4 regions of the Streptomyces sp. NPDC055506 genome follow, and region 1 is predicted to be linked to each of the others. Evidence: riboswitches for the same ligand, from Rfam matches in the RefSeq annotation. Region 1 holds a riboswitch; each other region holds the start of a gene.
What was found. Region 1 has a riboswitch for cyclic di-AMP ahead of ACWIF2_RS24915 (M23 family metallopeptidase). Riboswitches for the same ligand answer to the same signal wherever they lie in the genome.

Region 1 (7,716 bases):
GCCCAGGATCCTGTACTGCGCGCACGCCTTCCACGGCCTGACCACCGGCTCCCTCTCCGTGAACGGCGAGTCCGGCTTCCGCGACGGCTTCGCCCCGCTGCTGCCCGACACGGCCGTACCGCTCGGCGACCTCGACGCGCTCTCACGGGAGCTGAAGAAGGGCGATGTCGCCGCCCTGATCGTCGAGCCGATCCAGGGCAAGGGCGTGCTGGCGGCCCCGCCCGGCTATCTGCCCGCCGCCCAGGAGCTGCTGCACCGGCACAAGGCGCTGCTCATCGCCGACGAGGTGCAGACCGGCCTCGGCCGCACCGGCGACTTCTACGGCTACCAGCACGAGGAGGGCGTGGAACCGGACCTGGTGTGCGTGGCCAAGGCGCTCTCCGGCGGCTATGTGCCGGTCGGCGCCACGCTCGGCAAGGACTGGATCTTCAAGAAGGTCTACTCGTCCATGGACCGGGTGCTGGTCCACTCGGCGAGCTTCGGGTCCAACGCGCAGGCCATGGCGGCGGGCCTCGCGGTGCTGTCGGTGATGGAGAACGAGCAGGTCGTGGCCAATGTCCGGGCAACCGGGGAACGGCTCAGATCCCGGCTGGCGGCACTGACGGACCGGTACGAGATGCTCTCCGACGTCCGCGGCCGGGGACTGATGATCGGCATCGAGTTCGGCCGGCCGAAGTCGCTGAAGCTGCGCAGCCGCTGGACCATGCTCCAGGCCGCGCGCAAGGGACTGTTCGCGCAGATGGTCGTCGTACCGCTGCTCCAGCGGCACCGGATCCTCACCCAGGTCTCCGGCGACCACATGGAGGTGATCAAGCTGATCCCGCCGCTGATCATCGGCGAGCGGGAGGTGGACCGCTTCGTCGACGCCTTCACCGCCGTGATGGACGACGCGCACAACGGCGGCCTGGTGTGGGACTTCGGGAAGACCCTGGTCAAGCAGGCGGTGGCCAACCGGTAGGCGCGGGCTCGGCGGACTTTGCCTCAGAGGCAAGAAAGTTGCCGCAGAGGCAAGTCTCCGGCTGAATGGAGGCATGAGCTCCTCCGAACAGCCCGGTGAGCTGCCCGTCGTAGCCCCGCAGCTGCGCGCGCTGCGGCGTCAGGCCTCCCTGACGCTGGAGGCCGCGGCCCGTGCCGCCGGGCTGTCGCCCGCCCACCTCTCCCGTCTGGAGACCGGGCAGCGCCAGCCCTCGCTGCCGATGCTGCTCGCACTCGCCCGTGTCTACGGTACGACTGTCTCCGAACTGCTCGGCGAGACGGTCGCCGACCGGGACGCCGTCGTCCGCTCGGCCGACATGGAACCGACCACGGCGGGCGGCTGGACGTACTGGCAGGCCGGCGCCCCCGGACGCGGGATGCAGGCCTTGCGGGTCCACGTGCCCCACGGCTCCCAGGGCGACATCGTGCGCGTCCACCCGGGCGAGGAGTGGCTCCATGTGCTGCGGGGCCGGCTGCGGCTGCGCCTCGGGGACACCACGCACCGGCTGGCGCCCGGCGACAGCGCCCACTTCGACTCGCTCACCCCGCACCGGATCGCCGCCGAGGACCAGGACGGCGTCGAGCTGCTTTTCGTCCACACCCTGTTGCAGAGTCCCACGGCCACCCTGTGCCTGGGCCCCACCCTTGGAGAGACGCCTTGAGCGACATGGAGGAGAAGTTCCCGCGCGCCCTGTGGGTGCGGCTGTTCGTTTACCTCGTGATGGGGCACGTCTTCGCCGCGTTCGTCTATTTCCTCTTCGAGGCGGGGGCCCGCTGACCCTTGTCTCAGTCGAGAAGCCGCTCGCGCAGTCGCTCACGCGTCTCCGGAGCGATCTCGAGCCCCTTCTCCAGATAGGCGTCGACGCCGCCCCAGGTCTCCTCGATGGTGTCGAAGGCCGCCGACAGATACTCGGCGCGCGCGTCGAACAGGGGGCTGAGCAGCTCCATGACCTCGGGGGAGTAGGCCGAGTCGGCTGAACCGCTGCGCCGCACCTTGTAGCGGCGGTGCTTGGCGTTCGACTTCAGATAGTCCTCGACGATCGCCTCGCGCTCGACGCCCACCGCGAGCAGCGTCACCGCGATCGAGAGGCCCGCGCGGTCCTTGCCCGCCGCGCAGTGCATCAGCGCGGGGACGCTGTCCTCGGCCAGCGCGTGCAGCACCTTCGAGTGCTCGGCGGTGCGGTGCTTGATGATCGTGCGGTACGAGGCGATCATCCGGCCCGCGCCCTTGCCGTCCGAGAGGAGCGCGCGCAGCTGCTCCAGGTCGCCGTCGCGGACCATCTTCCAGAACTCCGCGCCGTCCGCTGGGTCGGTCAGCGGCAGATTTACATTGCGCACGCCCGGCAGCTCGACGTCCGGGCCTTCGAGCTTCTGGTCCGCCTCGTTACGGAAGTCGAAGATCGTGTGCAGGCCCAGACCGGTCAGGAAGGCGGCGTCCTCACCGGTCGCGTGCGCGAGGTGGCCGCTGCGGAACAGCACTCCCGGCCGCACCCGCCGTCCGTCCACGGTCGGCAGTCCGCCCACATCACGGAAATTGCGCACTGCGGCCAGCTCGGGTTCGGTCGAGGGGACCTGCTGCGTCACGGGGGCTCCTCCCACTCGGTGCCGTCGGCGCGGCTCGTCGACGGGCACCACTTGACGATACGACATGCCTGCCAGGGGCAATGAGTTGTCCACAGGCGTTGCCGGGAGCCCCCGAAGCCCTTGATGATGTTGGGGCCTGGTCGCACCTGGTCGGGCTTGTTCGAATCTGTGAGGGCTTGATGCTGGAGATCTCCGAAGACGGTCGTACATGGGTGCTCTCGGGGCCGGCCAGCAGTTACGCCGTCCATGTCACCGACCGGGACGAGCTGCTGCACCTGCACTGGGGGGCGCGGATCGGCCTCGCCGACGCCGAGGCCCTGGCCGTCCGGCCACTGCCGGACTACTGGGCCTTCGAGTCCCCGCTCGACGGACGCGAGGAGTATCCGGTCGAGGGCGGCCCCCGCTTCGCCCGGCCCGCCCTGTCCGTGCGCACCGCAGAGCGCCGCGGCACCGAGTGGTCCTACGAGGGGCATGACGCCGAGGACGGCGAGCTGCGGCTCCGCTTCCGTGACGGCGGCCTGGCCGTCACGCTGCACTACCGGATGCGTTCCTCGGCCGATGTCGTGGAGCGCTGGGTGACCCTGGAGAACCAGGGGCCGGACGTCGAGGTGCTGCGCGCCGACTCCGCCACCTGGACCCTGCCCGACCGCGACACCTGGCGGCTGTCCCAACTGCACGGCCGCTGGGGCGCCGAGTCCCGGCTGACGCGCTCCGCCCTCACCTACGGCGAGAAGGTCATCGGCAGCCGCCGCGGCCACACCTCCCACCAGCATCTGCCCTGGGTCGCGCTCGACTCCGACGCGACCGAGGAGCGCGGGGAGGTCTACGGCTGCGCCCTGGGCTGGTCCGGGTCCTGGCGGATCGCGGTGGCCCAACTCCCGGACGCGCGCGTGCAGATCACCGGCGGGGCCGGACACGACGACTCGGGCCTGCTGAGGCTGGGCGCGGGCGGGTCGTACACCACCCCCGTCTTCGCCGGGCTCTGGAGCGACGGCGGCTTCGGCGGGGCGAGCCGCGCCTGGCACGCCTGGCAGCGGGCCCACGTCGTCCCGGACGCGGACCGGGACCGGCCGGTGCTGTTCAACTCCTGGGAGGCCACCGAGTTCGACATCTCGGAGGAGCAGCAGCGGGCGCTCGCCGAGCGGGCCGCGGCCATGGGCGTCGAGCTGTTCGTGGTCGACGACGGCTGGTTCGGATCCCGGACCAGCGACCGGGCCGGGCTCGGTGACTGGACCCCCAACCCCGACCGCTTCCCGGGCGGGCTGAAGCCGCTCGCCGACCATGTGCACGGCCTCGGCATGCGGTTCGGGATCTGGGTCGAGCCGGAGATGGTCAACGCGGACAGCGACCTGTACCGCGCCCACCCGGACTGGGTGCAGTACCAATCGGGACGAAAGCGGACGGAGTTTCGCAATCAGCTCGTACTGAACCTGGCCCGCGAGGACGTCCAGGAGTACCTGTGGGAGCAGCTCGACGGACTGCTCTCCAGCGCACCCATCGACTACGTCAAGTGGGACTTCAACCGTTGCTTCACCGACGCCGGCTGGCCGGACGACCCCTACCCGCAGCGGCTCTGGGTCGACCACGTCCATGCCCTGTACGCCCTGCTGGACCGGTTGCGGGCGGCCCACCCCGGTGTGGCCTTCGAGTCGTGCTCGGGCGGCGGCGGCCGGATCGACCTCGGGGTGCTGGGCCGCACGGACCAGGTGTGGACCTCCGACAACACCGACCCGCTCGACCGGCTCGCCATCCAGCACGGCTTCAGCCAGATCCATCCGGCCCGGGTCATGGCCGCCTGGGTCACCGACAGCCCGAACGCCATGCTCAACCAGCGGGCCAGCTCCCTGCGGTTCCGGTTCGTCAGTGCCATGGCCGGTGTGCTCGGAGTGGGTGGCGACCTCACACGGTGGACGGCGGAGGAGCTCGCCGAGGCGCGGGGCTGGGTGGAGCTCTACAAGGAGATCCGGCCCGTGGTGCAGCGCGGCGACCTGTACCGGCTGCGGGCGCCGGAGGGCGGCTCGAGCGCGGTGCAGTACGTCCTCGGTGACGAGACCGTCGTCCTCGCCTGGCTCCAGGCGCAGCGCTACGGCGAGCCCGTTCCGGCCCTCCGGCTGCGGGGTCTCGACCCGACAGCAGTGTACGAATGCCTCGAAACGGGCGAAGTTCACCGAGGGGTCGTACTCACTCACCACGGACTGCGGATCGGTCTGCGCGGGGATCTGGATGCCGCGGTAGTCCGCCTTCGGCGCAAGTAGCCGTTCTGTCCGGATCGGGTGGATAAGGCGAATAAGGCACTTCAGGTGTTTAGGTATAACGTGCCCCGATCGTAAAGGAGATGAGGTCGGGGTGCGTGACCATCGTCATATTCGTGACGATCTGTTGTCGTCATGTTCACGTAATTCTTGCGTTATTCAGGGGCATTGAGGCGAAACAGAGATCGGAAATCCACGCTCGGTGACGGGAAATGTGCCGACGCGTCAAGAAAAACGCCCTCACGGGCAACCGCAAGCTTGTCCCATTGCGTCTCGGTCGCTTACGTTCCACACCAATCCGGACGGACGCCTAATCCTGCCGCCGCCCGGAGCCCCACACACTCACCCGTGTATGGCAGGAGCGGGGGACCCACAGGTAAGACGCCTGTTCCGGTTCCCGGAACGGCTTGGGGTTCAGCCGCACTTCGGCGCGGCCGGGCATCTCCAGCCCGCACCCGACAGCTCACCTCGCAGGCGCCGGAGAGGAATTCGCCATGCCCGCGAAGGGTAAGCACCGCCGCCCGAAGTCCCAGCGCTTCACCCGCTCCATAGCCGTCGCCGGAACCGGTGGGGCCGCCCTCGCCCTTCCGCTCATGGGGGCCGCAGGCGCCCACGCCGCGACCCCGCAGTCGGCTCCGGAAAAGGCCGTCCAGTCCGCTCCGGCCGCAGAGAAGAAGGCCGCCGGAAAGGCCACGGGCGCCCACACGTACACCGTGAAGGCCGGCGACTATCTCGCGAAGATCGCCGACGACCAGAACGTCAGCGGCGGCTGGAAGAAGCTCTACAGCGACAACCGTGACGCCGTCGGCTCCGACCCGTCGCTGATCCACCCGGGCCTGAAGCTCTCGATCGGCAAGAAGACGGCGAGCGCGCCCAAGACGCAGTCGTCCGCGCCCAAGGCGGCCGAGAAGCCCAAGGCGTCGGCTGAGAAGTCGTCCGCCTCCGAGTCGGCCCCGAAGGCCGACACCGCCGCGAAGCCGGCCGCCGCCAAGCCGGCCGCCGAGGCCTCCGGCTTCAGCCTCCCGGTGGACGGCGCCGCCGTCGGAACCCCGTACCACATGTCCGGCAGCATGTGGTCCAGCGGCTACCACACCGGTGTCGACTTCGTCGTCCCGACCGGCACCTCGCTCAAGGCCGTCGGCGCCGGCACGGTCGTCTCCGCCGGCTGGGGCGGCGCGTACGGCAACCAGGTCGTCATCCAGCTCGAGGACGGCAAGTACGCGCAGTACGCCCACCTGTCCCAGCTCTCCGTCTCGGCCGGCCAGACCGTGACGGCCGGGCAGCAGGTCGGCCTGTCCGGTGCGACCGGCAATGTGACCGGACCGCACCTGCACTTCGAGATCCGCACCTCGCCGGACTACGGCTCGGACGTGGACCCGGTCGCCTACCTGCGCTCGCACGGCGTCTCCGTGGGCTGACCCCTCGCACGACCACCTGCCTGACACGCAGCCGAAGGCCGGACCCCGATCCCCGGGTCCGGCCTTCGGTGTGTGCGGCTGCCGGTCGACTCAATCGATCGGCCCTCAAGGGATCGACAGAAGGCGGCAGTTGGGACACAGTGATCCCGTCGTGAGTGCAAGCGCTTTCTGAAGGAGCCGTGTCCCGTGCCGACCACCCGCAGAACGTTCGGAGCCCTGGCGGCCGGAGCCGCGCTGGCGACCCTCGCCCCGTCGGGGAGCGCCCACGCCGCACCCCGGCGCCGCCGCCTCATCGCCCACGACGACTTCTGCCACGGCCTCGGTCGGTGGGCGGCCGAACTCCAGGACGGCGGCTCCGTCACCGCCTCCCGCGGCGTCCTGGACATCGACGTACCGGGCGGAGCGACCGTCTGGTTCAGGCGGCGTCTCGAGGGGCCGTACGTCCTCGAGTACACCGCCACGCCCGTCTCCGAGGGCGGGGTCAACGACCGGGTCTCGGACCTCAACAACTTCTGGAACGCGACCGACGTCCGCTCCCCGGAGGACCTCTTCGCGACGCCGCGCGGCGGGGCGCTGGAGGAGTACGACCACCTGACGACGTACTACGCCGGGTTCGGCGCCAACTACAACACCACGACCCGGCTGCGGCGTTACGTGGGCCAGGCCGGTGTGCGCCCACTGGTCTACGACTACACCGAGCCGCTGCTGGTCCCGGGCGAGCCGAACCGGGTCCGGATCGTCTCCGACGGGTCGACGGTGCGGTGGTGGAACAACGGGCGGCTCGTCTTCGACTACACCGATCCGCAGCCGTACACGAGCGGGCACTTCGCCTTCCGGACCGTGTGGAGCCATTTCCGGATCACGGGCTTCCGGGTCTGGCGACTGACCCCGGAACGTCCGTGAGGGGCGGCCTATTCCGGAGTTGGCGAAGCCTTTAGGAGTGGCTTATCTCACCGCCCGTCAACCCCTTCCTACGGTCGCGTAGGTCACATTCGAGGGTGAATCATGAGCGGCTGTGGCAGACGATTCGAAGAGTGACAGCAGAGCAGTGATCGGGTCGTACGTGGCGCTGGGGGACAGCTTCACCGAGGGCGTCGGCGATCCCGGCCCCGACGGGGCGTTCGTCGGCTGGGCCGACCGGTTCGCCGTCCTGCTCGCCGACCGCAGGCCCGAAGGCGACTTCCGGTACACCAACTTGGCCGTACGCGGAAAACTCCTCGACCAGATCGTGGCGAACCAGCTCCCGCGGGCCGTCGACATGGCCCCGGACCTCGTCTCGTTCTGCGCCGGGGGCAACGACATCATCCGGCCCGGCACCGACCCGGACGAGGTGGCCGAGCGGTTCGAGCAGGCCATCGCCCAGCTGGCCGCGGTGGCCGGCACGGTGATGGTGACGACCGGGTTCGACACCCGTCGCGTGCCCGTGCTCAGGCATCTGCGCGGCAAGATCGCCACGTACAACGGGCATGTCCGGGCCATCGCCGACC
Region 2 (7,716 bases), on a different contig from region 1:
TCCTGGATCGCCGTGTCGACGATCTGCTCGGGAGTCTGGTGGAGCCCGGTGTAGATGACCTCCATACCGGCGTCACGCAGGGCCCGTGCGATCACCTTGGCCCCGCGATCGTGGCCGTCGAGCCCCGGCTTGGCCACCACCACGCGGATCGGACCGGCTGCCACACCCATCACTGCCTCCATGAAGCGAATACATCCATCCGTACCGACAAGTACCGCACACATCGGGCACGCAGTACACGCCGCACCGCACGGACACCCCGCCCCGCATCGTCCGGGCAAGTGAACGAACGTTATCTCCAGGATCCCGCAACCGGCAGTTTCGCACTGCAGACCGAGGGGGAAATCACACGGTGGGACAAGCGCAAGGGGAGCCGCGACGAAGTCGCCGTACCGCCGCCGCACCCACCACGCACAGCGGCGGTACGGCACTTCGGCGAAGACACGCAGGGCAAGCACCGCAGGTTCGGCACGCACCGCACGCAGGGGATCACTGGCGCCACACACGCCACACGCCTCACTCAGGCCCCACGGCACACGCGGCTCGGGCCGCTCACATGGTCATCGCCGGCCGTCTTCGCAGCATCTTTCCACGAGGGCACACGGGGGGCGGAGCCGTCCTTCCATGTGCCGACAGGAGGTCGGCCATGAAGGTCACCGGGGCTGCTCTGCCCTTTCTTCCGTTCTGCCGGAGCCTGCTGCCGAGCCGGCTGACGGGACTCTCCCTGGCACTTCTGAAGGCCACCGCCCTGGAGATCGCGATCCTGGCCGGGCATCTCCTCCTCTACCCCTCCGGCATCACCCAGGAGCGACGGGTCCCCGCCCCGGCACTGCCCCCGCCGGACGGTGCCGCCCAACTGCCCACGGAGGCCAAGCCCCCGGTCGTCCTGCTGCACGGCTTCATCGACAACCGCTCGGTCTTCGTCCTGCTGCGGCGCAGCCTCGCCCAGCACGGCAGGCAGCAGATCGAGTCCCTCAACTACTCGCCGCTGACCTGCGACATACGCGCCGCGGCCGAGCTGCTCGGCCGGCGCATAGAGGAGATCTGCGAGCGAACCGGGGCCGGGCGGGTCGATGTCGTCGGGCACAGCCTCGGCGGCCTGATAGCGCGTTACTACGTGCAGCGGCTCGGCGGTGACGCCCACGTCCGGACCCTCGTCACCCTCGGCACGCCGCACTCCGGAACCCGAGTCGCGCCCTTCGCGGACGCGCACCCCATCGTGCGCCAGATGCGCCCCGGCTCACCGGTGCTCGAGGAGCTCACTCGGCCCGCCCCTGACTGCCGTACGCACTTCGTCAGCTTCTGGAGCGATCTGGACCATGTGATGGACCCGCTGGAGACGGCCCGCATCGACCATCCCGATCTGACGGCGCAGAACGTGCTCGTGACCGGCATCGGCCATCTCGCCCTGCCCGTGCACCCCGCAGTCGCCAACGGAATACGGCAGGTCCTCGACACGGCCCACCCGGGTGAACCGTCCGCCCATCACACCGGCGGCCTCACGGTGGCCTGACACCGGACCCGACGGTTGCGCGCTTCGTGTCGAAACGTCGAACAAACTTCGAACACAAAGCCAAACCCGCGCCCGCCGTCCGCCAAAACACGGCCGAATGCCCGTTTCATGCGCGCGCGAAACCTGCCGAAGATTGTCGTGCCCGCGTACCGCCGGGTACAGTCGCCGCACTGCTCTGGCAGCCCCTGTTGTCGAGGCGAAAGAGAAGTTGGTGAACGACCGTCACCCGTCGGGGACCATGACCCCGGCTCCGGCTTCCGAGGCCGACTCGGCGCATTACGCGTCGTACGGCACGCAGGAAGCCCAGTACGGCGACTTCACCACGTACGGCGACTACGCCGCCACCGGTTTTGACGCCACCGGCGCCCACCCGGCCGGTACGAACGGCGCCGGTTTCGACGCCACCGGGCACACCACCGCGACCTTCGCCAGCGACCCCCTCTTCGGCGACATGCCGGGCAGCGGCTCCGATACGGGCGCGTACGACAGCGGTCACTGGCCCACGGGCCCGCACGAGAACCCGCACTACGACGCGTACGCGGCCCAGCACCACGCCGCCTACGACACCGGTGTCTACGACACGACCTCCTGGGCGGCCCAACAGCAGCCGCTGTCGGTCATCCCGCCGCAGGCCGGATCCCCCGACGCCACCGGCCAGTGGGACACCGGCGCCTGGCTCCAGCCCGACCAGTCCGGCAATCCGGCCGACCAGACCCAGCAGTGGGAATGGGGCACGCAGGCCTTCGACACCGGCACCTACGACGCCACGCAGTGGAACTCCGACGGCTCCGCCGCGCCGTCCCCCGACGGGTACGAGCAGCAGGCGGACGCCTTCCACCAGCACGAGACGGCGACGTTCGAGCAGATCGAGACCGGCTACGACGAAGTCACCGGGGCCGGCTACGACGACCCCGCCGCGGACGGCGGTGAGCAGGCCGCCACCGGCGAACTGCCCACCGTCACCCCGCTTCTGGACGGTCAGGAAGAGGTCGGGCCCCGCACCGCCGCACGGGCGGCCTCGCGCGCCGGGTCCCGATCCCGCCGCCGCACACCTCCCAAGCGCTCGGCGCTGCTGACCATCGCGGTGCCCTCGGCGTGCGTGATGGGCGTCGCGGGGATCGCCGCCGCGTCCGTCGGCAGCCTCACCGAGGACAGCGCCGCGGAGGCGCAGACGACCGCGGCGGACGCGCAGCCGGTGCAACCGGCCGCGGCCAACAACAAGCTGGACACGCAGTTGCAGAGCCTCTCCGCCGGAGCCGACGACTTCGCCGACCGGGCCAGCCGTACGCAGGAACGTATCGACCTCAAGGCTCAGCAGGCCGCCGAGCGGAAGCGGGCGGCGGAGGAGGCGGCCCGCAAGGAGCGCCTGCGCCCGAAGTTCGCCGTGCCGGTCGCCCGCCACGGACTCAGCGCCCAGTACGGCCAGTCCGGCATCAACTGGATGTCCCTGCACACCGGCATCGACTTCCCCGTCTCGTACGGCACGACGGTGATGGCGGCGACCGACGGCACCGTCCGCACCCAGTGGAACAGCGCGTACGGCAACATGCTGATCCTGACCGCGAAGGACGGCACGGAGACGTGGTACTGCCACCTCTCCACCTACACGGTCCCCTCCGGTACGAGCGTCAAGGCGGGCGATCCGATCGCGCGCTCGGGCAACTCCGGCAACTCGACCGGCCCTCATCTGCACTTCGAGGTGCGTCCGGGCGGCGGCTCGCCGATCGACCCGCTCCCGTGGCTGCGCAGCCACGGCGTCGACCCGACGTAACGACCCGGCAGCCGGTCCGGCCCCCGCCCGTTCAGCCTCCGCCGGTCCGGCCGGCGGAGGCTCACCTCACAGGACTATCGCCGCACCGGCCTACAGCTTCTCCACCGGCGCGTACCGCAGCAGCAGCCGCTTCGGCTTGTCCCCGAAGTCGATCGTCGCCTCGGCGTTCGCGCCCGTGCCCTTGACCGCCACGACGGTTCCGAGCCCGAACTGGTCGTGCGTGACCCGGTCCCCGACCACGAGCGACACCACCGGCTTCTCGGCGGTGCGGCGTGTGGCGAAACCGGAGGCGCCCGACGCCGACGAACGTGAACGGGACGACGACAGCGAGGCCGCCACCGCGGAGACCGGCCCTGAGGACGCGGGTGCGGTCGCACCGGTCCGCTTCCACTCCAGGTGGGTCGGCGGGATCTCCTCCAGGAACCGGGAGGGCGGGTTGTACGAGGGCTGGCCCCAGGCGCTGCGCAGGGTGGAGCGCGTCAGATACAGCCGTTCCCGCGCGCGGGTGATGCCCACGTACGCCAGGCGCCGCTCCTCCTCCAGCTCCTTGGTCTGGCCGAGGGCGCGCATGTGCGGGAAGACGCCGTCCTCCATGCCGGTCAGGAAGACGACCGGGAACTCCAGGCCCTTGGCGGTGTGCAGGGTCATCAGGGTGATGACGCCGTCGCCGTCCTCCTCGTCGGGGATCTGGTCGGAGTCGGCGACCAGCGCGACCTTCTCGAGGAAGTCCGCCAGGGTGCCCTGTTCCTCCTCGCCGCGCTCCTGCTCGAACTCCATGGCGACGGCGGCGAGTTCCTGGAGGTTCTCGATCCGGGTCTCGTCCTGCGGGTCGGTGGAGGCCTGCAGTTCGGCGAGGTATCCGGTGCGCTCCAGGATCGCCTCCAGCACGGTGGCGGGCCCGGCGCCGGACTCGACGACCGTACGGAGGTCCTCCATCAGCGTGTTGAACCGCTTGACGGCGTTGGTGGAGCGCGCGGCCATGCCGTACGCCTCGTCGACGCGCTTCAGTGCCTGCGGGAAGCTGATCTTCTCCCGCTGGGAGAGGGCGTCGATCATCGCCTCGGCGCGGTCGCCGATGCCGCGCTTGGGCACGTTGAGGATCCGGCGCAGCGGCACCGAGTCCTCCGGGTTGGCCAGCACGCGCAGGTAGGCCAGGACGTCCCGGACCTCCTTGCGCTCGTAGAAGCGGACGCCGCCGACGACCTTGTAGGGCAGGCCGACGCGGATGAAGATCTCTTCGAAGACACGGGACTGGGCGTTGGTGCGGTAGAAGACGGCGACGTCGCCGGCCTTCGCCTCGCCCGCGTCGGTGAGACGGTCTATCTCGTCGGCGACGAACTGCGCCTCGTCGTGCTCGGTGTCGGCGACATAGCCGGTGATCTGCGCGCCCGTGCCCGCGTTGGTCCACAGGTTCTTGGGGCGGCGGGATTCGTTGCGCTCGATGACCGCGTTGGCCGCGCTGAGGATCGTCTGGGTGGAGCGGTAGTTCTGCTCCAGCAGGATCGTCGTCGCGTCCGGGTAGTCCTCCTCGAACTGGAGGATGTTGCGGATCGTCGCGCCGCGGAAGGCGTAGATCGACTGGTCGGCGTCACCCACCACGCACAGCTCGGCGGGCGGGACCTCCGCCTCGGGCGGGACGTCGACGGGGTGCTCGGTGGTGCCGACGAGCTCCCGGACGAGGGCGTACTGGGCGTGGTTGGTGTCCTGGTACTCGTCCACGAGGACGTGGCGGAAGCGGCGGCGGTAGTGCTCGGCGACGTCCGGGAAGGCGCGCAGCAGGTTGACCGTCGTCATGATCAGGTCGTCGAAGTCGAGGGCGTTCGCCTCGCGCAGCCGCGACTGGTACATGGCGTAGGCCTGGGCGAGGGTCTTCTCGAAGCCGTCGCCGGCCTGGGCGGCGAAGTCCTCCTCGTCGATCAGCTCGTTCTTCAGGTTGCTGATCTTGGCGCTGAAGGACTTCGGCGGGAAGCGCTTGGGGTCGAGGTCCAGGTCGCGGCAGACCAGGGCCATCAGCCGCTTGGAGTCGGCGGCGTCGTAGATCGAGAAGCTCGAGGTGAAGCCGAGCTTCTTGCTCTCCCGGCGCAGGATGCGGACGCAGGCGCTGTGGAACGTCATCACCCACATGGCGTTCGCGCGCGGGCCGACGAGCTGCTCGACACGCTCCTTCATCTCGCCGGCGGCCTTGTTGGTGAAGGTGATGGCGAGGATCTGGCCCGGGTGGACGTCCCGCTCGGCGAGCAGGTGGGCGATGCGGTGCGTGAGCACACGGGTCTTGCCGGAGCCGGCGCCGGCCACGATGAGCAGCGGGGAGCCGGAGTGTGTGACGGCGGCGCGCTGGTTGTCGTTCAGCCCCTCCAGGAGCGCGGCGGCGTCCACCGGCGGGCGCGCGGCGCCGTCCCGGTAGTAGGCGTCGCGGTCCGGCGGCACGTCGAACTTCCCGCCGAACAGATCATCCGGAACGGGCTCCGGCACATGATCGTCCTCGGGCGGCGGCGGGGGCTCGTCCGCGGGGCCCCGCTGGGCCTGGAGGTCCGCCAGGAAGCTGTCGTCAAAGAGGCTGCTCATCGCTCTCCGAGTCTAGGGCGCCCCACTGACAGCCCGCCGCCGCCCTGAGAACATCGCCGAAAGGACCCCCCTGTCACCCTCCAGGTGCACGTGATCACAGGCCGCTACGGCCTTCACAATTACGCATGAACAGTGACCAACCCCCCTCGAACGATCACTCTCGGCGATGCTCATGAGCAAGGTCACGGAAATGTATCGGGCATATCACCCATCAACCTTCACAAGGGCCACACGAGTTGGCTACCGTGCGAGGAGGTCACACGACCCCCACCGGCGAACGTCGCCGGGCCGCGTGGCCTCCGCCGAGTCAGGCGTGCCGCAGCGGCAGCCAGAGCCGGGGACCCAACCGAGACCCCGGGGTGAATCGGCCCGACTCCTTTTCCGGAGACGGCCGTAGGGCAACCCTTCCGAACCACCCGCCCGAACCCGACAGCTAACCCGGTAGGCGGAGCATGGAAGGAGTCGCCTCCCTTGGCGTCGCACCGCAAGTCGCGTCCTACGGGTTCGCGCGTTGCAGGCATACGGACCCCCGCCCTCGCGACGGCGGCCCTCACCTCCGTGGCCCTGCTGTCCCAGTCGGCCAACGCCGCCCCCGAGGCCGACGACAAGCCCAGCCTGGAGGAAGTCGAGAAGAAGGTCGACGACCTCTACCGCCAGGCGGGGTCCGCGACCGAGAAGTACAACGGCGCCAAGGAGAAGACCGCCAAGCAGCGCAAGCGCGTCGACACTCTCCTCGACGACGTCGCGAAGCGCACCCAGAAGCTGAACGAGGCGCGGGAGGAGCTGGGCACCTTCGCCGCCGCCCAGTACCGCACCGGCGCCTCCACCCCGGACACGGCGACGTTCCTGCTCGCGGACACCCCGCAGGACTACTTCGACCAGACCCAGCTGATGGACCGGATGACCGGCCGTCAGAAGGTGGCGGTCGACGACTACATCACTCAGCAGTCAGAGACGATGGAGAAGCGTCAGGAGGCCGCTGAGAGCCTCGAGACGCTCACCGAGTCGCAGGGCGACCTGAAGACGGCCAAGGCGACCGTCCAGAGGAAGCTCGCCGACGCCCGCGAGCTGCTGTCGAAGCTGACCGCCGAGGAGAAGGCGCGGCTCGCGGCGATCGAGAAGGAGAAGCAGGAGGAGGCCGCCCGCAAGGCCGCCGAGCTGGCCCGGCAGCAGGCCGAGCAGCAGAGGCAGCAGGAACAGGAGCAGGAGGCCGCCCAGCAGCAGGACAGCGGCTCCTCCTCGACGGGTTCGTCCTCGTCGTCCACCGCGCCCGACTCCTCGTACGCCACCAAGGCCGACAAGGCGCTCGCCTTCGCCCGCGCCCAGATCGGCAAGCCGTACGTCTGGGGCGCCACCGGCCCCGGCTCCTACGACTGCTCCGGCCTCACCCTGGGCGCCTGGAAGGCCGCCGGGGTGACCCTGCCGCGCACGACGTACGACCAGGTCAACGCCGGCACCACGGTCCCCCTGGCCGACGCTCAGCCCGGTGACCTGGTCTTCTTCTACGACGATGTCACCCACGTCGGCATCTACATCGGCAACGGCATGATGATCCACGCTCCGAAGCCCGGCACATACGTGCGCGAGGAGTCGATCTACTACGACGGCGAGTCGTCGATCCACAGCGTGGTGCGGCCGGCCTGACGGGTCTCGCAGGTTTTTGGGACCCCGCGCGCGTGGCCTGCCCGTAACGCGCGCGGGGCCTCCTAGCATCGGCCCCATGCCCGGCCACTCCCCCTCCGTCGCCTGGTGGGCGCAGCGTGCTCCGGCGGCCAGTGCCGCCGTGCTGGCGACCGGGACCCTGTCGGTCGGTCTGGATCTGGCCGGGTACGAGGTCCTCTCACGCATCACCCTCGGCCTGGCCTGC
Region 3 (7,716 bases), on a different contig from region 1:
CGGTGTCCACGGCGCGGTGAAACGAAGGGGCGCGCTGTCCGTATTCTCAGATCATGGCCGCACCCATCGCATATTCACTCATCGCCACCGACCTGGACGGAACGCTGCTGCGCGGCGACGACACCCTCTCCGACCGGTCGCTCGCCGTGCTCGCGCGGGTGGCGGAGGCCGGTGCCCAGCACCTCGTGGTGACGGGCCGGCCGGCGCCGCGTGTGCGACCGCTCCTCGACGACCTCCGCTGCACGGGGCTCGCGGTGTGCGGGCAGGGCGCGCAGGTGTACGACGCCGGCGCGGACCGGCTGCTGTGGTCCATCACCCTGGACCGGGAACTGGCGGAGACCGCGCTCGGCAAGATCGAGGCCGAGGTGGGGCAGGTGTACGCCGCGGTCGACCAGGACGGGGTCGACGGGCTCACGCTCATCGAGCCGGGCTATCTCATGCCGCACCCGACCCTGCCGGCCGTACGGGTCGACCGGCGCGACGACCTGTGGTGCGAGCCGATCAGCAAGGTGCTGCTGCGCCATCCCTACCTGACGGACGACGAGTTGGCGGCGACGGCCCGTTCGGTGGTCGGCTCACTGGCGACGGTGACGATGTCGGGGCCCGGCACGGTCGAGCTCCAGCCGTGCGGGGTCACCAAGGCGACGGGCCTGGCGCTGGCCGCCGAGCATCTGGGGCTGCGGCCGGCGGACACCATCGCCTTCGGCGACATGCCCAACGACATCCCGATGTTCGACTGGGCCGGCCACGGCGTCGCGATGGCGAACGCCCATCCCGAACTCAAGGCCGTGGCCGACGAGATCACCCTGTCGAACGAGGACGACGGCATCGCCGTCGTCCTCGAGCGACTGCTGGGCGGGACGGCTCAGTACGGGCCGTTGACGTTGTCGATCGAGCCGTAGCGGTCGGCCGCGTAGTTGCAGGCCGCGGTGATGTTGGCGACCGGGTCGTACGGGTCCCACGACGTGCCGTCCACGTGGTAGGCCTGGAAGGTCGGGTCGATGGTCTGGAGCAGGCCCTTGGAGGGGGTGCCCTTGACTGCGTTGGAGTCCCAGTTGTTGATCGCCTGGGGGTTGCCGGACGACTCGCGCATGACGTTGCGGTAGATGCCGTCGTACGACCCCGGAATGCCCTTCTGCGCCATGATGTCCAGCGCCTCGCGGATCCATCCGTCGAGGTTGTCGGCGTAGGTCTTCGCGGAGGCCTGGGTGGCCTTGGCGACGCCGCCGGCGGGCTTCGCGGCCGGCTTGGCGGACGACTTGGTGGCCTTCTTCGTGGCGGCCGCCTTGGTCGTCGACACCTTCAGCTTCAGGCCCGGGTGGATCAGCTTCGGGTCGTCGCCGATGGCGGAGCGGTTGTCCTTGTAGAGCTTCTTCCAGCCGCCCGAGACGTCGTACTTGTCCGCGATGCGGTAGAGCGTGTCGCCCTTGGTCACGGTGTACGAGAGCGACTTGGGCTGGGCCGCCTGGGGCACGGACTGTGCGACGGCGGGGGCGCTCTGCGGCGCCTCGGCGGCGCTCGCGTAGGTGGCTCCGAGGAGCGGGAGGGTCAGTGCCGCTCCGCCGGTGCCGGCGATCGCGACACCTCGGGAGAGCGGGTTGGTTCTGGGGCGACGGTGCTTGCCTCGTCCGGCCATGGCGATATTCCTCTCCGGCGCCTGCGAGGTGAGCTGTCGGGTTCGGGCCGGGAGGTGCCCGGCCGCGTACGGCGGTGTACTGCCGTGCGCGGCTTCACCCCGAGCCGTGCCGCTGTGCGGACCGGCGACTTACCTGGGTCCCCCGCTCCTGCCCTGCGTGAGTGAGTCGGTTCGTGTGGGGGTCCGGGCGGCGGCAGGATTCGGCGTCCGCCGGACAGGCCGGGAACGTATGCGAGAGCACATGTCGGGAACAAGCGCCGGAGTCACATATCGCGCGGTTGACCTTGGTCAGGGGTGTTTGGTCCGCTTGATCCTTTGCGAGAGCCAAGGCTCAACTGGCGTTCGGCTGAAGGAGGTACGGGTCGATGCCGGGGTGGCGCGACAAAGGGGTTAACGTGATTCAACTCACTGATCACAAGCCTGTGGGGCAATTGCCGTCAAAGGGGATTTGCTCAATCGTCATGGCAAATCGTGAATATCTCACTATCGACTGGTAAGTCGACAAATGTCTGTTCTTATGGCCCGATCAAAAACATAACGGTCGTGATCAGATACCACCCGGCCTGTAACCATGGGCGCTGGCGGTGATCGAAACGTGACCGGATACGCTGACTCGAGTGATGGCAGCGACCTATCGACAATCCGCGTAATCACCGGCAGACACAGCAGACAGGAGACCCCTCGTGACCGACGTCGGGCCGTTCGGGCTGAGCGTGCGGGACCAGGCTCTGGAAGCCGATGTCCAGGCCGGGTTGGCGGCTGTCGAGGAAGGCTTGTTCGAGGCCACCAAGAGTGAGGTGCCCTTCATCACGGAGGCCGCCCAGCATCTGGTGCGGGCCGGCGGCAAGCGGTTCCGTCCGCTGCTCGTGATGCTCTCCGCCCAGTTCGGCGACCGGTACGCGCCCGGGATCGTGCCGTCGGCCGTCGTCGTGGAGCTGACCCACCTCGCCACGCTGTACCACGACGACGTGATGGACGAGGCGACGGTGCGCCGCGGGGTCGCGAGCGCGAACACCCGCTGGGACAACTCCGTCGCGGTCCTCACCGGCGACTTCCTCTTCGCCCGTGCCTCGCACACCCTGGCCGACCTCGGTCCGGAGGCGGTGCGGGTGCAGGCCGAGGCGTTCGAACGGCTGGTGACCGGGCAGATCCTGGAGACGGCCGGACCGCAGGACGGCCGCGACCCCGTCGAGCACTACCTGGACGTGCTGGGCGGCAAGACCGGTTCGCTGGTGGCCGTGTCGTGCCGGTTCGGCGCGATGATGTCCGGCGCCGACGAGACGACCGTGGACGTGCTGACCCAGTACGGCGAGCGGCTCGGCGTCGCCTTCCAGCTCGCGGACGACGTCCTGGACATCGCCTCCGACTCCCACGAGTCCGGCAAGACCCCCGGCACCGACCTGCGCGAGGGCATCCCCACGATGCCGGTGCTGCGGCTGCGCGAGCGGGCGGCCCGGCTCGGGCTCGCCGACGACATCGCCCTGTGCGAGCTGCTGGACTCCGACCTCACCGACGACCAACGGCACGCCGAGGCCCTGCGCCTGCTGCGCGCCCACCCGGCGCTGGAGCAGGCCCGGAAGGACACCGTCCGCTACGCCCAGGACGCCCGCTCGGCGCTGGCCCCCCTGCCCGAGTGCGCCGCGAAGACGGCACTCGTGGAGCTGTGCGACGCGGTGGTGCACCGGGCCGGCTGACCGGCAACCCCTACGGGTCGGGGGAGAAGCCGCCCCTCCGTGTCATACCCCAGCAGTACGTGGAGTTGAGTCCGCGGTCTGACGTATCTCCCTGGCCGATTTGGTCAGATGGAAACCACGGAAAACACCAAACCTCACCTGTTCGGGTGAGAATGGCGGCCAGGGACGAGTGCGTGGACGACACGGACAGCCGCCGCCGACCACGGAGGTAGGGCACACATGGCACCGTACGCATCCGACGACAGCACGACCGCCGGGGAGGTCGACGAGCAGCGTTCCGGACGGCGCAAGGCCGCGCGGTACGTCGTACCCGTCACGGTGATGGGGGTGGCCGCCGCGACGATCGGGCTGGTCCCCGCACTCGCCGACTCCGGTGATCCCGACCTCCCGAAGATCACCGCACAGCAGCTCATCGAGAAGATCGCCAAGTCCGACGTCCAGCAGCTGTCCGGCACCGTGAAGATCAGCACGGACCTCGGGCTGCCGGACCTCGGCGGGCTGGAGAGCAGCCTGATGTCCGGTGCCGCGAGCCAGGGCGAGGGAGGCTCCTCCGCCGACCCGACCGCCAAGCTCACGGAACTGGCCTCCGGCACCCACACCCTGCGCGTCGCGGCCGACGGCCCGGACAAGCAGAAGCTGTCGCTGCTGGAGAACGCGGCCGAGTACAGCATCGTCCACAACGGCAAGGACGTCTGGGCCTACGACAGCAAGTCCAACGAGGTCCACCACGGCACGGCCTCCGAGAGCGGCAAGGACCAGCAGCCGCCGGCCACGCCGAAGGACTTCGCCGAGGAGGCGCTCAAGGCCGCCGACGAGACGACCTCCGTGACCGTGGACGGCACCGCCCAGGTCGCCGGCCGGGACGCCTACAAGCTGCTCATCAAGCCGAAGCAGTCCGGCTCGACGGTCGGCGCGATCACCGTGGCCGTGGACGCGAAGACGGGCACGCCGCTGAAGTTCACGCTGACCCCGGCGGGCGGCGGTTCCGCCGTCGTCGACGCGGGCTTCACCCAGGTCGACTTCGCCAAGCCGGCCGCCTCGACCTTCGACTTCACTCCGCCGAAGGGGGCGAAGGTCACGGAGGAGAAGGCGTCGGAGGAGAAGGCGTCCGGCAAGGCCGAAGCGCGCGAGCACGCCCCGAAGTCCCTCCCGAAGTCCGATGAGGACCTCGGCAAGGGCCTCGACGGCATGAAGACCATCGGCGAGGGCTGGAACTCCATAGCCACCTTCGACACCGGCGGCGAGGGCGTGCCCTCCGGCGAGGCCGGCGGCGAACTCGGCGGCTTCATGGACTCGCTCGGCGACAAGGTCACCGGCAAGTTCGGCTCGGGCACGGTCTTCTCGACCCGACTGGTCAACGCCCTGATCACGGACGACGGCAAGGTCTACGTCGGCCTGGTCACCAAGGACGCGCTCGTGAAGGCGGCCGACGCCGGGAAGTAAGTCCCCTGCGGCCACGGGGCACAGAGAGAACGAGGAAGCCGATGGGCGAACCGTCCGCCACGGAGCCCGAGCGCGAGCCGGAGCCGAGCGGCGCGGATGCCGCGGCCGGGGAACCGGTCATCGCCACCCGCGCGCTCACCAAGCGCTACCGCGGCGGACAGCTCGCCGTCGACGGTCTCGACCTGACCGTCCCGGCGGGCAGCGTCTTCGGCTTCCTCGGCCCCAACGGCTCCGGCAAGACCACCACCATCCGCATGCTGATGGGCCTCATCGAGGCCACCTCCGGCACGGCGCGGGTCCTCGGGCAGCCCATGCCCCGGGCCACCCGCGCCGTGCTGCCGCACGTCGGCGCCCTCATCGAGGGCCCGGCCCTCTACGGCTTCCTCTCCGGCCGCGACAACCTCATCCGGTACGACTCGGCCGACCCGGCCGCCGATCCCCGCACCCGGCGGGCCCGGGTCGCCGCCGCCCTGGACCGGGTGGGGCTGACGGCCGCCGGGGGCAAGAAGGCCAAGGCGTACTCACTGGGCATGAAACAGCGCCTGGGCCTCGCCGCCGCCCTGCTCCAGCCGCGCCGGCTGCTCGTGCTCGACGAGCCGACCAACGGCCTCGACCCGCAGGGCATGCGCGAGATCCGCACCCTGATCCGGGAGCTGGCCTCGGACGGCACGACCGTCTTCCTCTCCTCCCATCTGCTCGACGAGATCGAGCAGGTCTGCACCCACGCGGCCGTGATGGCCCAGGGCCGGCTGCTCACACAGGGCCCGGTCGCCGAGCTGTCGGCGGGGGCACGCGGCCGGCTCGTGGTGACCACGCCGGACCCGGCGGAGGCGGCCCGGGTGCTGAAGGAGCAGGGCGTCGGCGACCTCGTCGTCACCGACGACCGGGTGACCGGCGAACCGCCGGACCGCGACCTCGCCGAGGTGAACGCCGCGCTGGTGACGGCCGGGGTACGGGTGCGCGGCTTCACGGTCGAACGGGCCTCGCTGGAGGACGCGTTCGTGGCGCTGACCGGGGAGGGCTTCGATGTCGCAGGCTGACACGGCGAAGGCTGCCGTACGCCGGGTGAGCCCGCTGTGGACCTTCGGGCTGCTGCGCAGCGAGCTCACCACGACCTTCCGGCGCTGGCGCACCCTCGCGCTGCTGGCCGTCCTCGCGGGCGTGCCCGTGCTGGTCGGCATCGCCGTCAAGATAGAGACGGGTGACGGGTCGTCGCCCGGCGGCGGAGGGGGCGGAGGGCCGGCCTTCATCTCGCAGATCACCAACAACGGCCTGTTCCTCGTCTTCACCGCCCTGGCCGCCACCCTCCCGTTCTTCCTGCCGATGGCGATCGGGGTCGTCGCGGGCGACGCGATCGCCGGCGAGTCGAACTCCGGCACCCTCCGCTATCTGCTGGTCGCCCCGGCAGGCCGCAGCCGGCTGCTGCTCACCAAGTACGCGACCGTCGTCATCTTCTGCCTGGCGGCCACCCTGGTGGTCGCCGTCTCCGCGCTGACGGTCGGCGCGCTGCTGTTCCCGCTCGGCGACCTGACGACCATCTCCGGCACCCAGATCAGCTTCGCCGAGGGCCTGGGCAGAGCCCTGCTGATCGCCCTCGCCGTCGCCGCGTCACTGATCGGCGTCGCGGCGCTCGGCCTGTTCGTCTCGACGCTCACAGGCAGCGGCATCGCGGCGATGGCGACCACCGTCGGCCTGCTGATCACGGTCCAGATCCTCGACCAGATCCCGCAACTGCACGCCCTCCAGCCGTACTTCTTCTCGCACTACTGGCTGTCCTTCGCCGACCTCATGCGCGAGCCGGTCTACTGGGACGACCTGGCGAAGAACCTCGGCCTCCAGGCCCTGTACGCGGCGGTCTTCGGCTCGGCGGCCTGGGCCCGCTTCACGACGAAGGACATCACGGCCTAGGACTCACACGCCGTCGGGGTTCACCTGTTTCTTGCGAGGAGGCCCTGGCGTTCACGCCGCGGAGGAATCGCCGCATCGGGTTCAGGGCGGGGAGCGCCGTGAGATTGGCCGCAAACACGGGCGCGATGTGCGCCTCGTACATCCCGCGCACACCACCATGGACTGCACGCAGTGCGGAGCGAGAACCGAGCACGCACTTCCTCTGTGGGCGCACCTACACCTGCACCGCCTGCGGAGCCGTCTCGCCGCGAGACAAGAACTCCGCGGGAGCGCTGCTCCCGAAGGCAGCCTGAGCCAGGAATCCCCCTCGTTCGCGAGGGGGAGGATTCAATTCTCGTAGAGGAACCGGGCGGGCGGGGCCTCCTGGGTGAAGAACGTCTTCGCGCGGGTCAGCGCCTCGGTGTCGTTCACCACGTCACCGGGCTTGCTGCCGTTGCCGAGCAGCACCCCGCCGAAGCGCATCCCCATGTACGCGGCCGAGTTGTGGAGCGTCCCGATCAGCGGGTCGGCGACGACCTCCTCCCGGTGCGCGAGGGCGGTGACGCCCCACAGGGTGCGTCCGGCCAGGGTCGCCTTGAAGTCGAGGCCGGGCGTGCGCAGCCAGCCCGACCAGTAGTCCAGGTAGCGCTTGGTCTGCGCCGAGACCGAGTACCAGTACAGGGGCGAGGCGATCACGATGTCCGTCGCCGCGAGCGTGGCGTCGAGCAGCAGGGCGAGGTTGCCCTCGGTCGGGCGGACATGGTCGCTGTCGTGCCGCAGGTCCTCGAAGTCGGGTATCGGGTGCTCGGTGAGGTCGATCCACTGCTGTTCGACGTCCGGGGGCAGTTGCTCGGCGGCCCGGCGGGCCAGCAGCTCGGTGTTGCCGTCGGCGCGGGCACTGCCCAGGACGAAAAGGAAACGGCGGGTCATGTGTCCCCCAGAAGGAAGGCGTACGGCGATTACGCGCGCATGCATCATATGCGTGCGCATTCAAATCCGCCAGGGGTGGCCGTCAGCTCCCGATACGCGCCTCCGCCTCCCGCGCCACGGCCAGCA
Region 4 (7,716 bases), on a different contig from region 1:
ACCGGACCAAGCTTCCCAGCGGCGTCGAGGCCTGGCTGGTCACGCGGTACGCCGATGCCAAGCAGACCCTCGCCGACAACCGCCTCTCCAAGAATCCGGCGCATCATCATGAACCCGCGCACGCCAAAGGCAAGACCGGTATCCCCGGTGAGCGCAAGGCCGAGTTGATGACGCATCTGCTCAACATCGATCCGCCGGACCACACCCGGCTGCGGCGGCTCGTGTCCAAGGCGTTCACGCCCCGCCGGGTCGCCGAGTTCGAGCAGCGGGTGCAGGAGCTCACCGACGGTCTCATCGACGGGTTCGCGCAGCAGGGGTCCGCCGACCTGATCCACGAGTTCGCCTTCCCGCTGCCCATCTACGCCATCTGCGACCTGCTCGGCGTCCCCCGCGAGGACCAGGACGACTTCCGGGACTGGGCGGGCATGATGATCCGTCACCAGGGCGGGCCCCGGGGCGGCGTGGCGCGGTCCGTGAAGAAGATGCGCGGCTATCTCGCCGACCTCATCCACCGCAAGCGGGAGGCGCTCCCCGCCGAACCCGCCCCCGGCGAGGACCTCATCTCCGGTCTCATCCGCGCCTCCGACCACGGCGAGCACCTCACCGAGAACGAGGCCGCCGCCATGGCCTTCATCCTGCTGTTCGCCGGTTTCGAGACGACCGTGAACCTGATCGGCAACGGCACCTACGCCCTGCTCACCCACCCCGATCAGCGCAGCCGGCTCCAGGCGTCCCTCGCAGCCGGGGAAAGAGGCCTCCTGGAGACCGGCGTCGAGGAACTTCTGCGCTTCGACGGACCCGTCGAACTCGCCACCTGGCGCTTCGCCACCCAGCCCCTCACCATCGGCGGACAGCACATCGAGACCGGCGACCCGGTCCTCGTCGTCCTGGCCGCCGCCGACCGGGACCCGGAGCGGTTCGCCGATCCGGACGTGCTCGACCTCGCCCGCAGCGACAACCAGCACCTCGGGTACGGCCACGGCATCCACTACTGCCTCGGCGCCCCGCTCGCCCGGCTGGAGGGCCAGACCGCCCTCGCCACGCTCCTCACCCGTCTCCCGGACCTGAGGCTCGCGGCCGACCCGGCCGAGCTGAGATGGCGCGGCGGCCTGATCATGCGAGGGCTGCGCACCCTGCCGGTGGAGTTCACGCCCGCCCAAAGGTGACACGCCGTCAGGGCTGTGATCTTCACGTGATCTACGCGGCATTAACTTGTGACAAGTGATCGTCTGCCTATACGTTCACCCATCATCAGCGCGGCCCGGGAAAACCCGGCTTCGCGCCGGTCACTGCTGTCTTCGCGAAAGGTCTCCGTATGCTCTCCGGGAACGGTCGGCACCGTCGCCCCCGCCAGGCTCCGGCTCTCCTCGTCGCGGCAGGAGTGACCGGCTCCGCCATCGCGATCCCGCTCCTCGGGGCCTCCGGCGCCAGCGCTGCCGATGCCACGACCTGGGACCGGGTCGCGGACTGCGAGACCGGTGGCGCCTGGAGCCAGAACAGCGGCAACGGATACTTCGGCGGGCTGCAGTTGTCGCAGGAGGACTGGGAGAACAACGGCGGCCTCGACTACGCCCCGAGCGCCGACCTGGCCAGCCGTTCCCAGCAGATAGCCGTGGCCGAGAGAATCCTCGCCGACCAGGGGGCCGGTGCCTGGCGCACCTGTGGACTGCTCTCCGGCCTCGAGCAGGACAAGGGGTCGGACACCTCTGAATCATCCGACTCGTCCGGTTCATCGGACTCGTCCGGATTGCTCGACTCTCTCGGCTCGTCCCCTTCGTCGTCCGCCTCGCCGTCGCCTGACGCGTCGTCGACCTCAGAGGATGAAACCGCCAAGCCCGACAAGTCGCCCGAATCCGAGGGTTCCGCCACGCAGGGTCAGGAGCCCAGCGGCTCCCCGTCGGCCACGCCCGAGGGTGACAAGTCCGACAACTCGCGGCAGAACGACGACTCTTCGCGGTCCGCCGAGAACGGGACCGACACCGGCTCCGGCCGTCATCGCGGCCCCAGCGCCGACGAGACCCAGGCGCCCGAGAGCGGCCGCACGGACGAGTCCACGGGTCGTCACGCCTCGCGCGGCGACGAGGGCTCCGACGACTCGTCCGAGGGTGCCTACATCGTGGGTATCGGCGACAGCCTCTGGTCCATCGCCGACTCCCTTGACATCAGCGGCGGATGGCACGAGCTCTACGACGGCAACAAGAAGGCCGTCGGCACCGACCCGGACCTCATCCGCCCCGGTCAGAAGCTCACGGTCGAGGGCGAAGCGGACGAGAAGTAGCTGTTCGGGCAGTGCGGAAACGGGGGCGGAAGTCGCCCCGAAACCGCGCGAGTTCGCGTCATATTTCGCGGCGAATGTCCCGTTTGGGGCCCGTGAGAGATAGATCTCAGAAGCCCTGATCGGCTTTGAAATTCGGCGGATCGCGTGGCTACGGTCGGGACCGCTCGTCACCACGAGCCCCGGCTGCCGCAACGCCGAATCCTGCCAGCGGCCGTACGGGAACAGTCGTCGCGTCAAGCGCCGTAGGCAGGAGCGGGGGACCCAAGGTAGGTGCCCGACCGGCCAGTTGCGCCGGAAGGGCTTGGGGTGAAGCCGTGTCCCGGGAGGGACGCGGCCGGGCAACTCAACCGGCCCGAACCCGACAGCTCACCTCGCAGGCGTCGGTGAGGGGATCCTTCCATGCTGTTTTCCAGCAAGGGCAAGCACCGCCGTCCGTCCAAGGCCAGCCGTGCCATCGCCGTCGCCGGTGTCACCGGCGCCGCTGTCGCCGCCCCGCTGATGGCCGCCGGCGGCGCCTCCGCCGCCACCGCCTCCGAGTGGGACGCCGTCGCCCAGTGCGAGGCCGGCGGCAACTGGTCCATCAACACCGGCAACGGCTACTACGGCGGTCTGCAGTTCTCCGCCTCCACCTGGTCCGGCTACGGCGGCACCAAGTACGCCGCCACCGCCGACCAGGCCACCAAGGAGCAGCAGATCGAGATCGGCGAGAAGGTCCTCGCGGGCCAGGGCAAGGGTGCCTGGCCGGTCTGCGGCAAGGGCCTGTCGAGCGCCGGCTACAGCGGCGGCTCCTCCTCGGACGACTCCGGCAGCTCCTCGCAGCAGAGCCGGCAGAGCACCGAGTCCCGCGAGACCGAGCAGCAGCCGGCCTCCCGCTCCGACGAGCGCCCGGCCGCCAAGAAGACCGTCACCACCCCGACCGGCAAGAAGGTCAAGAAGGGCGACGGCGAGTACAAGGTCGCCAAGGGTGACACCCTCAGCTCGATCGCGTCGGACAAGAAGGTCGAGGGCGGCTGGGAGAAGCTCTTCCAGCTGAACAAGGACATCGTCGAGGACGCCAACCTCATCTACCCGGGCCAGCAGCTGCACCTGAAGTAAGCAGCAGCTCTCAAGGGCTCCCCGCCCCGGTGCGTGTTCCCCCCGTACGCGCGCCGGGGCGGGGGTTTTTTCTGCCCGGCTTTTCCACAACCGTCTTTGTTCCGTTCGGAAACAATTTACGCTCGGTTCTGTCCATGGGGTGGGCGACCCGGTGGCCGATCGGCCGGAGCCGGTTAGGCTCATGTCGCGAGCCACCACGGCCCGCACCTCGCCGGGTCCCCGCGACCCGCGTACCCGCGTCACATAAGAAGGAGATGCTCGTGCCGTCCATCGACGTCGTCGTAGCCCGGGAAATCCTGGACTCCCGAGGCAACCCCACGGTCGAGGTCGAGGTCGGCCTCGACGACGGCAGCACCGGTCGTGCCGCCGTCCCGTCCGGCGCCTCCACGGGCGCCTTCGAGGCCATCGAGCTGCGTGACGGCGACTCGAACCGCTACCTCGGCAAGGGTGTGGAGAAGGCCGTCCTCGCGGTCATCGAGCAGATCGGCCCGGAGCTCGTCGGCTACGACGCCACCGAGCAGCGCCTGATCGACCAGGCGATGTTCGACCTGGACGCCACCGACAACAAGGGCTCCCTCGGCGCCAACGCCATCCTCGGCGTCTCCCTCGCCGTCGCCCACGCCGCCTCCGAGGCCAGCGACCTGCCGCTGTTCCGCTACCTGGGCGGCCCGAACGCGCACCTGCTGCCGGTGCCGATGATGAACATCCTGAACGGCGGCTCGCACGCCGACTCCAACGTGGACATCCAGGAGTTCATGATCGCCCCGATCGGCGCGGAGTCCTTCTCCGAGGCCCTGCGCTGGGGCGCCGAGGTCTACCACACGCTGAAGAAGGTCCTGAAGAGCAAGGGCCTGGCCACCGGCCTCGGCGACGAGGGCGGCTTCGCCCCGAACCTCGGCTCCAACCGCGAGGCCCTCGACCTCATCCTCGAGGCGATCAAGGAGGCCGGCTACACCCCCGGCGAGCAGATCGCCCTCGCGCTCGACGTGGCCGCGTCCGAGTTCTACAAGGACGGCGCCTACACCTTCGAGGGCAAGACGCGCTCCGCCGCCGAGATGACCGAGTACTACGCCGAGCTCGTCGACGCGTACCCGCTGGTCTCCATCGAGGACCCGCTGTTCGAGGACGACTGGGACGGCTGGAAGACCATCACCGAGAAGCTCGGCGACAAGGTCCAGCTCGTCGGCGACGACCTGTTCGTCACCAACCCCGAGCGCCTCGCCCGCGGCATCGACGAGAACGCCGCCAACGCCCTGCTGGTCAAGGTCAACCAGATCGGCTCGCTGACCGAGACCCTGGACGCCGTCGAGCTGGCCCAGCGCAACGGCTTCAAGTGCATGATGTCCCACCGCTCCGGCGAGACCGAGGACGTCACCATCGCCGACCTGGCCGTCGCCACCAACTGCGGCCAGATCAAGACCGGCGCCCCGGCCCGCTCCGAGCGCGTCGCCAAGTACAACCAGCTGCTGCGCATCGAGGAGATCCTCGACGACGCGGCGGTCTACGCCGGCCGCAGCGCCTTCCCGCGCTTCAAGGGCTGACCCGGGCTGACCCGTTAAGGGTCAAGCCTGAGCCAGTCGTACGTACGTCCCCGTACTCGGTCCCGTACCGTGTCCGGGGACGTACGCGCGTTGGACGGTGGAGCGGGAGAGCGGGGAGACCATGGCCGTGAAGGACCGGGACCGTTTCTCCACCGCGACCAGGATCCGGCTGCTCGGCGAGCAGACCGCGGCCCGGGTCTACCGCTCCCAGACCCGGCGCCAGGCCCGCCGCTCCCGGCTGACCGGCCGGGCCGCGCTGCTCGCCCTGGTGATGTGCACGCTGATCGTGGCGCTGGCCTACCCGATGCGGGAGTACGTCTCGCAGCGCGCCGAGATCGACGACCTCCAGCGCGAACAGCAGCAGGCCCGCCAACGTGTCGAACGGCTGCGCGACCAGAAGGCGCGCTGGCAGGACGACGCGTACGCGGAGCAGCAGATCCGGCAGCGGTTGCACTACGTCATGCCGGGGGAGACGGGATTCATCGTCGTCGACCCGCACGCGGCGCGGCAGTCGCACGCCGTGCTCGGGACGGCCGACCGCGTCTGGTACGCGAACGTGTGGGACGGCGTCGACAAGTCCGACGCCTCCGCCCGGTGAACCCGGACTCCAGCCAGATACCTGACTCAAAGAAAGACAGCCTGAAGACAGTCATGGAAACGCCCCCGCCGACCACTCCGCGCACCGAGCCCACCGACGCCGACGTCGAGGCCTTCAAGCAGCAGCTCGGCCGGCCCCCGCGCGGTCTGCGCGCCATCGCGCACCGGTGTCCCTGCGGGCACCCGGACGTCGTCGAGACGGCACCGCGGCTGCCGGACGGAACGCCGTTCCCCACGCTGTACTACCTGACGTGCCCGAAGGCGAACTCGGCCATCGGCACGCTGGAGGCGAACGGCGTGATGAAGGAGATGACCGAGCGGCTGGCCTCGGACCCCGAGCTTGCGGCGGCCTACCGGGCGGCGCACAAGGACTACATCAGGCGCCGGGACGAGATCGAGGAGCTGAAGAACTTTCCCAGCGCGGGCGGCATGCCGGACCGGGTGAAGTGCCTGCACGTGCTGGTGGCGCACTCGCTGGCCGCGGGGCCCGGTGTGAACCCGCTCGGCGACGAGGCGATCGAGATGCTGCCGGAGTGGTGGCGCAAGGGCCCGTGCGTGACGAATGCCGAGGAGGCCGCCCAGTGACCCGTGTCGCCGCCGTGGACTGCGGTACGAACTCCATCCGCCTCCTGGTCGCGGACGCCGACCCGGCCACCGGTGAGCTGGTCGACCTGGACCGCCGCATGACCATCGTGCGGCTCGGGCAGGGCGTCGACCGCACCGGCCGGCTCGCCCCCGAGGCGCTGCAGCGGACCTTCGCGGCCTGCCGCGAGTACGCCGCGATCATCAAGGAGCACGGGGCGGAGCGGCTGCGGTTCGTGGCGACCTCCGCCTCCCGGGACGCCGAGAACCGCGACGAGTTCGTGCGCGGCGTGCTGGACATCCTGGGCGTCGAGCCCGAAGTGATCTCCGGGGACCAGGAGGCCGGGTTCTCCTTCACCGGCGCCACCAAGGAGCTCGCCGGGCGCGACCACCTCCCGAAGCCCTACCTCGTCGTGGACATCGGCGGCGGCTCGACCGAGTTCGTGGTCGGCGACGACCAGGTGCGCGCGGCGCGCTCGGTGGACATCGGCTGCGTCCGTATGACCGAGCGCCATCTGGTCCGGGACGGCGCGGTGAGCGACCCGCCGTCGAAGGAGCAGATCGCGGCGATGCGGGCGGACATCGAGGCCGCCCTCGACCTCGCCGAGGAGACGGTCCCGCTGCGCGAGGCCCGCACGCTGGTGGGTCTGGCCGGCTCCGTGACGACCGTGTCGGCCATCGCCCAGGAGCTGCCCGAGTACGACTCGGCCGCCATCCACCACTCCCGGGTCTCCCACGACCGGGTCCGCGAGATCACCGAGTGGCTGCTGCGCTCCACCCACGCCGAGCGCGCGGCCGTGCCCTCCATGCACCCGGGCCGGGTCGACGTGATCGGCGCCGGGGCCCTCGTACTGCTGTCGATCATGGAGCGCATCGGCGCCGAGGAGGTCGTCGTGAGCGAACACGACATCCTCGACGGCATCGCGTGGTCGGTCGCGTAGGCCGCTTCTGAGCAGGCATGGATCACGTTTGAGCGCGTCCGGGGGGGCTCCGGTGACCCCCCCGGCGACAGCTCGTCGGAAAAGTTCGTGAAGTTCTTCACAAGGAATTCGGCCCGCGAGGGCGACAGGAAGGGTCCGGTTGACCCATCCGGGGCCCCAAGGCGCCTTTGAACATGTTCAGAAGCGTGGTATGGAGATGGCGGGGAAGGCGCCCGGAGCGGCACCCCGGGGTGGCCTCACGGAGGCCCTTTCCGCCCAGAGAGGCAGCTCACGCGGCATTGACAACGGTCCGGGGTGCACAAACGATCCCGGTTGTCACCATGACATGGATCACGCGAGCCGCGGAGGATAACACACACCCTGACCGAGCTTGTGAAGGGGCGCACGAGCCACCCCCCTGAGGCGGGTGGATACTCGATGGCATGAGCACCACGGAGCGTCCCAGGATCCTCGTAGTAGGCGGTGGGTACGTAGGCCTGTACGCAGCTCGGCGCATCCAGAAGAAGATGCGCTACGGAGAGGCGACCGTCACGGTCGTCGACCCCCGGTCGTACATGACCTACCAGCCCTTCCTCCCCGAAGCCGCCGCCGGCAACATCTCCCCGCGCCACGTCGTCGTCCCGCTGCGACGCGTGCTGCCCAAGGCGGAGGTTCTCACCGGCCGGGTCACCACCATCGACCA

Region 2: another riboswitch for cyclic di-AMP. It lies ahead of ACWIF2_RS34360 (NlpC/P60 family protein); the one in region 1 lies ahead of ACWIF2_RS24915 (M23 family metallopeptidase).
Region 3: another riboswitch for cyclic di-AMP. It lies ahead of ACWIF2_RS05910 (transglycosylase SLT domain-containing protein); the one in region 1 lies ahead of ACWIF2_RS24915 (M23 family metallopeptidase).
Region 4: another riboswitch for cyclic di-AMP. It lies ahead of ACWIF2_RS30670 (transglycosylase family protein); the one in region 1 lies ahead of ACWIF2_RS24915 (M23 family metallopeptidase).

Annotation. Positions count from the first base shown of each region.
Region 1 covers NZ_JBSHKH010000070.1:34,298-42,013, forward strand. The annotation lists gene ACWIF2_RS24890 (aspartate aminotransferase family protein) at 1-958, shown strand, start outside; gene ACWIF2_RS24895 (helix-turn-helix domain-containing protein) at 1,032-1,637, shown strand; gene ACWIF2_RS24900 (DUF6126 family protein) at 1,634-1,753, shown strand; gene ACWIF2_RS24905 (tyrosine-protein phosphatase) at 1,762-2,559, opposite strand; gene ACWIF2_RS24910 (alpha-galactosidase) at 2,739-4,814, shown strand; cyclic di-AMP (ydaO/yuaA leader) riboswitch at 5,145-5,301, shown strand; gene ACWIF2_RS24915 (M23 family metallopeptidase) at 5,306-6,229, shown strand; gene ACWIF2_RS24920 (DUF6250 domain-containing protein) at 6,416-7,132, shown strand; gene ACWIF2_RS24925 (SGNH/GDSL hydrolase family protein) at 7,278-7,716, shown strand, end outside.
Region 2 covers NZ_JBSHKH010000138.1:12,495-20,210, forward strand. The annotation lists gene ACWIF2_RS34340 (cobalamin B12-binding domain-containing protein) at 1-170, opposite strand, end outside; gene ACWIF2_RS34345 (esterase/lipase family protein) at 647-1,513, shown strand; gene ACWIF2_RS34350 (M23 family metallopeptidase) at 1,611-3,284, shown strand; gene pcrA (DNA helicase PcrA) at 3,375-5,849, opposite strand; cyclic di-AMP (ydaO/yuaA leader) riboswitch at 6,154-6,312, shown strand; gene ACWIF2_RS34360 (NlpC/P60 family protein) at 6,321-7,493, shown strand; gene ACWIF2_RS34365 (SLAC1 family transporter) at 7,570-7,716, shown strand, end outside.
Region 3 covers NZ_JBSHKH010000009.1:39,893-47,608, forward strand. The annotation lists gene ACWIF2_RS05905 (HAD family hydrolase) at 54-902, shown strand; gene ACWIF2_RS05910 (transglycosylase SLT domain-containing protein) at 866-1,636, opposite strand; cyclic di-AMP (ydaO/yuaA leader) riboswitch at 1,640-1,810, opposite strand; gene ACWIF2_RS05915 (polyprenyl synthetase family protein) at 2,320-3,330, shown strand; gene ACWIF2_RS05920 (LolA family protein) at 3,550-4,773, shown strand; gene ACWIF2_RS05925 (ATP-binding cassette domain-containing protein) at 4,815-5,813, shown strand; gene ACWIF2_RS05930 (ABC transporter permease) at 5,800-6,681, shown strand; partial or broken gene ACWIF2_RS05935 (zinc ribbon domain-containing protein) at 6,782-6,974, shown strand; gene ACWIF2_RS05940 (flavodoxin family protein) at 7,009-7,590, opposite strand; gene ACWIF2_RS05945 (amidase family protein) at 7,673-7,716, opposite strand, start outside.
Region 4 covers NZ_JBSHKH010000107.1:12,876-20,591, forward strand. The annotation lists gene ACWIF2_RS30660 (cytochrome P450 family protein) at 1-1,166, shown strand, start outside; gene ACWIF2_RS30665 (transglycosylase family protein) at 1,316-2,278, shown strand; cyclic di-AMP (ydaO/yuaA leader) riboswitch at 2,507-2,673, shown strand; gene ACWIF2_RS30670 (transglycosylase family protein) at 2,678-3,373, shown strand; gene eno (phosphopyruvate hydratase) at 3,634-4,914, shown strand; gene ACWIF2_RS30680 (FtsB family cell division protein) at 5,036-5,512, shown strand; gene ACWIF2_RS30685 (DUF501 domain-containing protein) at 5,566-6,096, shown strand; gene ACWIF2_RS30690 (Ppx/GppA phosphatase family protein) at 6,093-7,034, shown strand; gene ACWIF2_RS30695 (NAD(P)/FAD-dependent oxidoreductase) at 7,457-7,716, shown strand, end outside.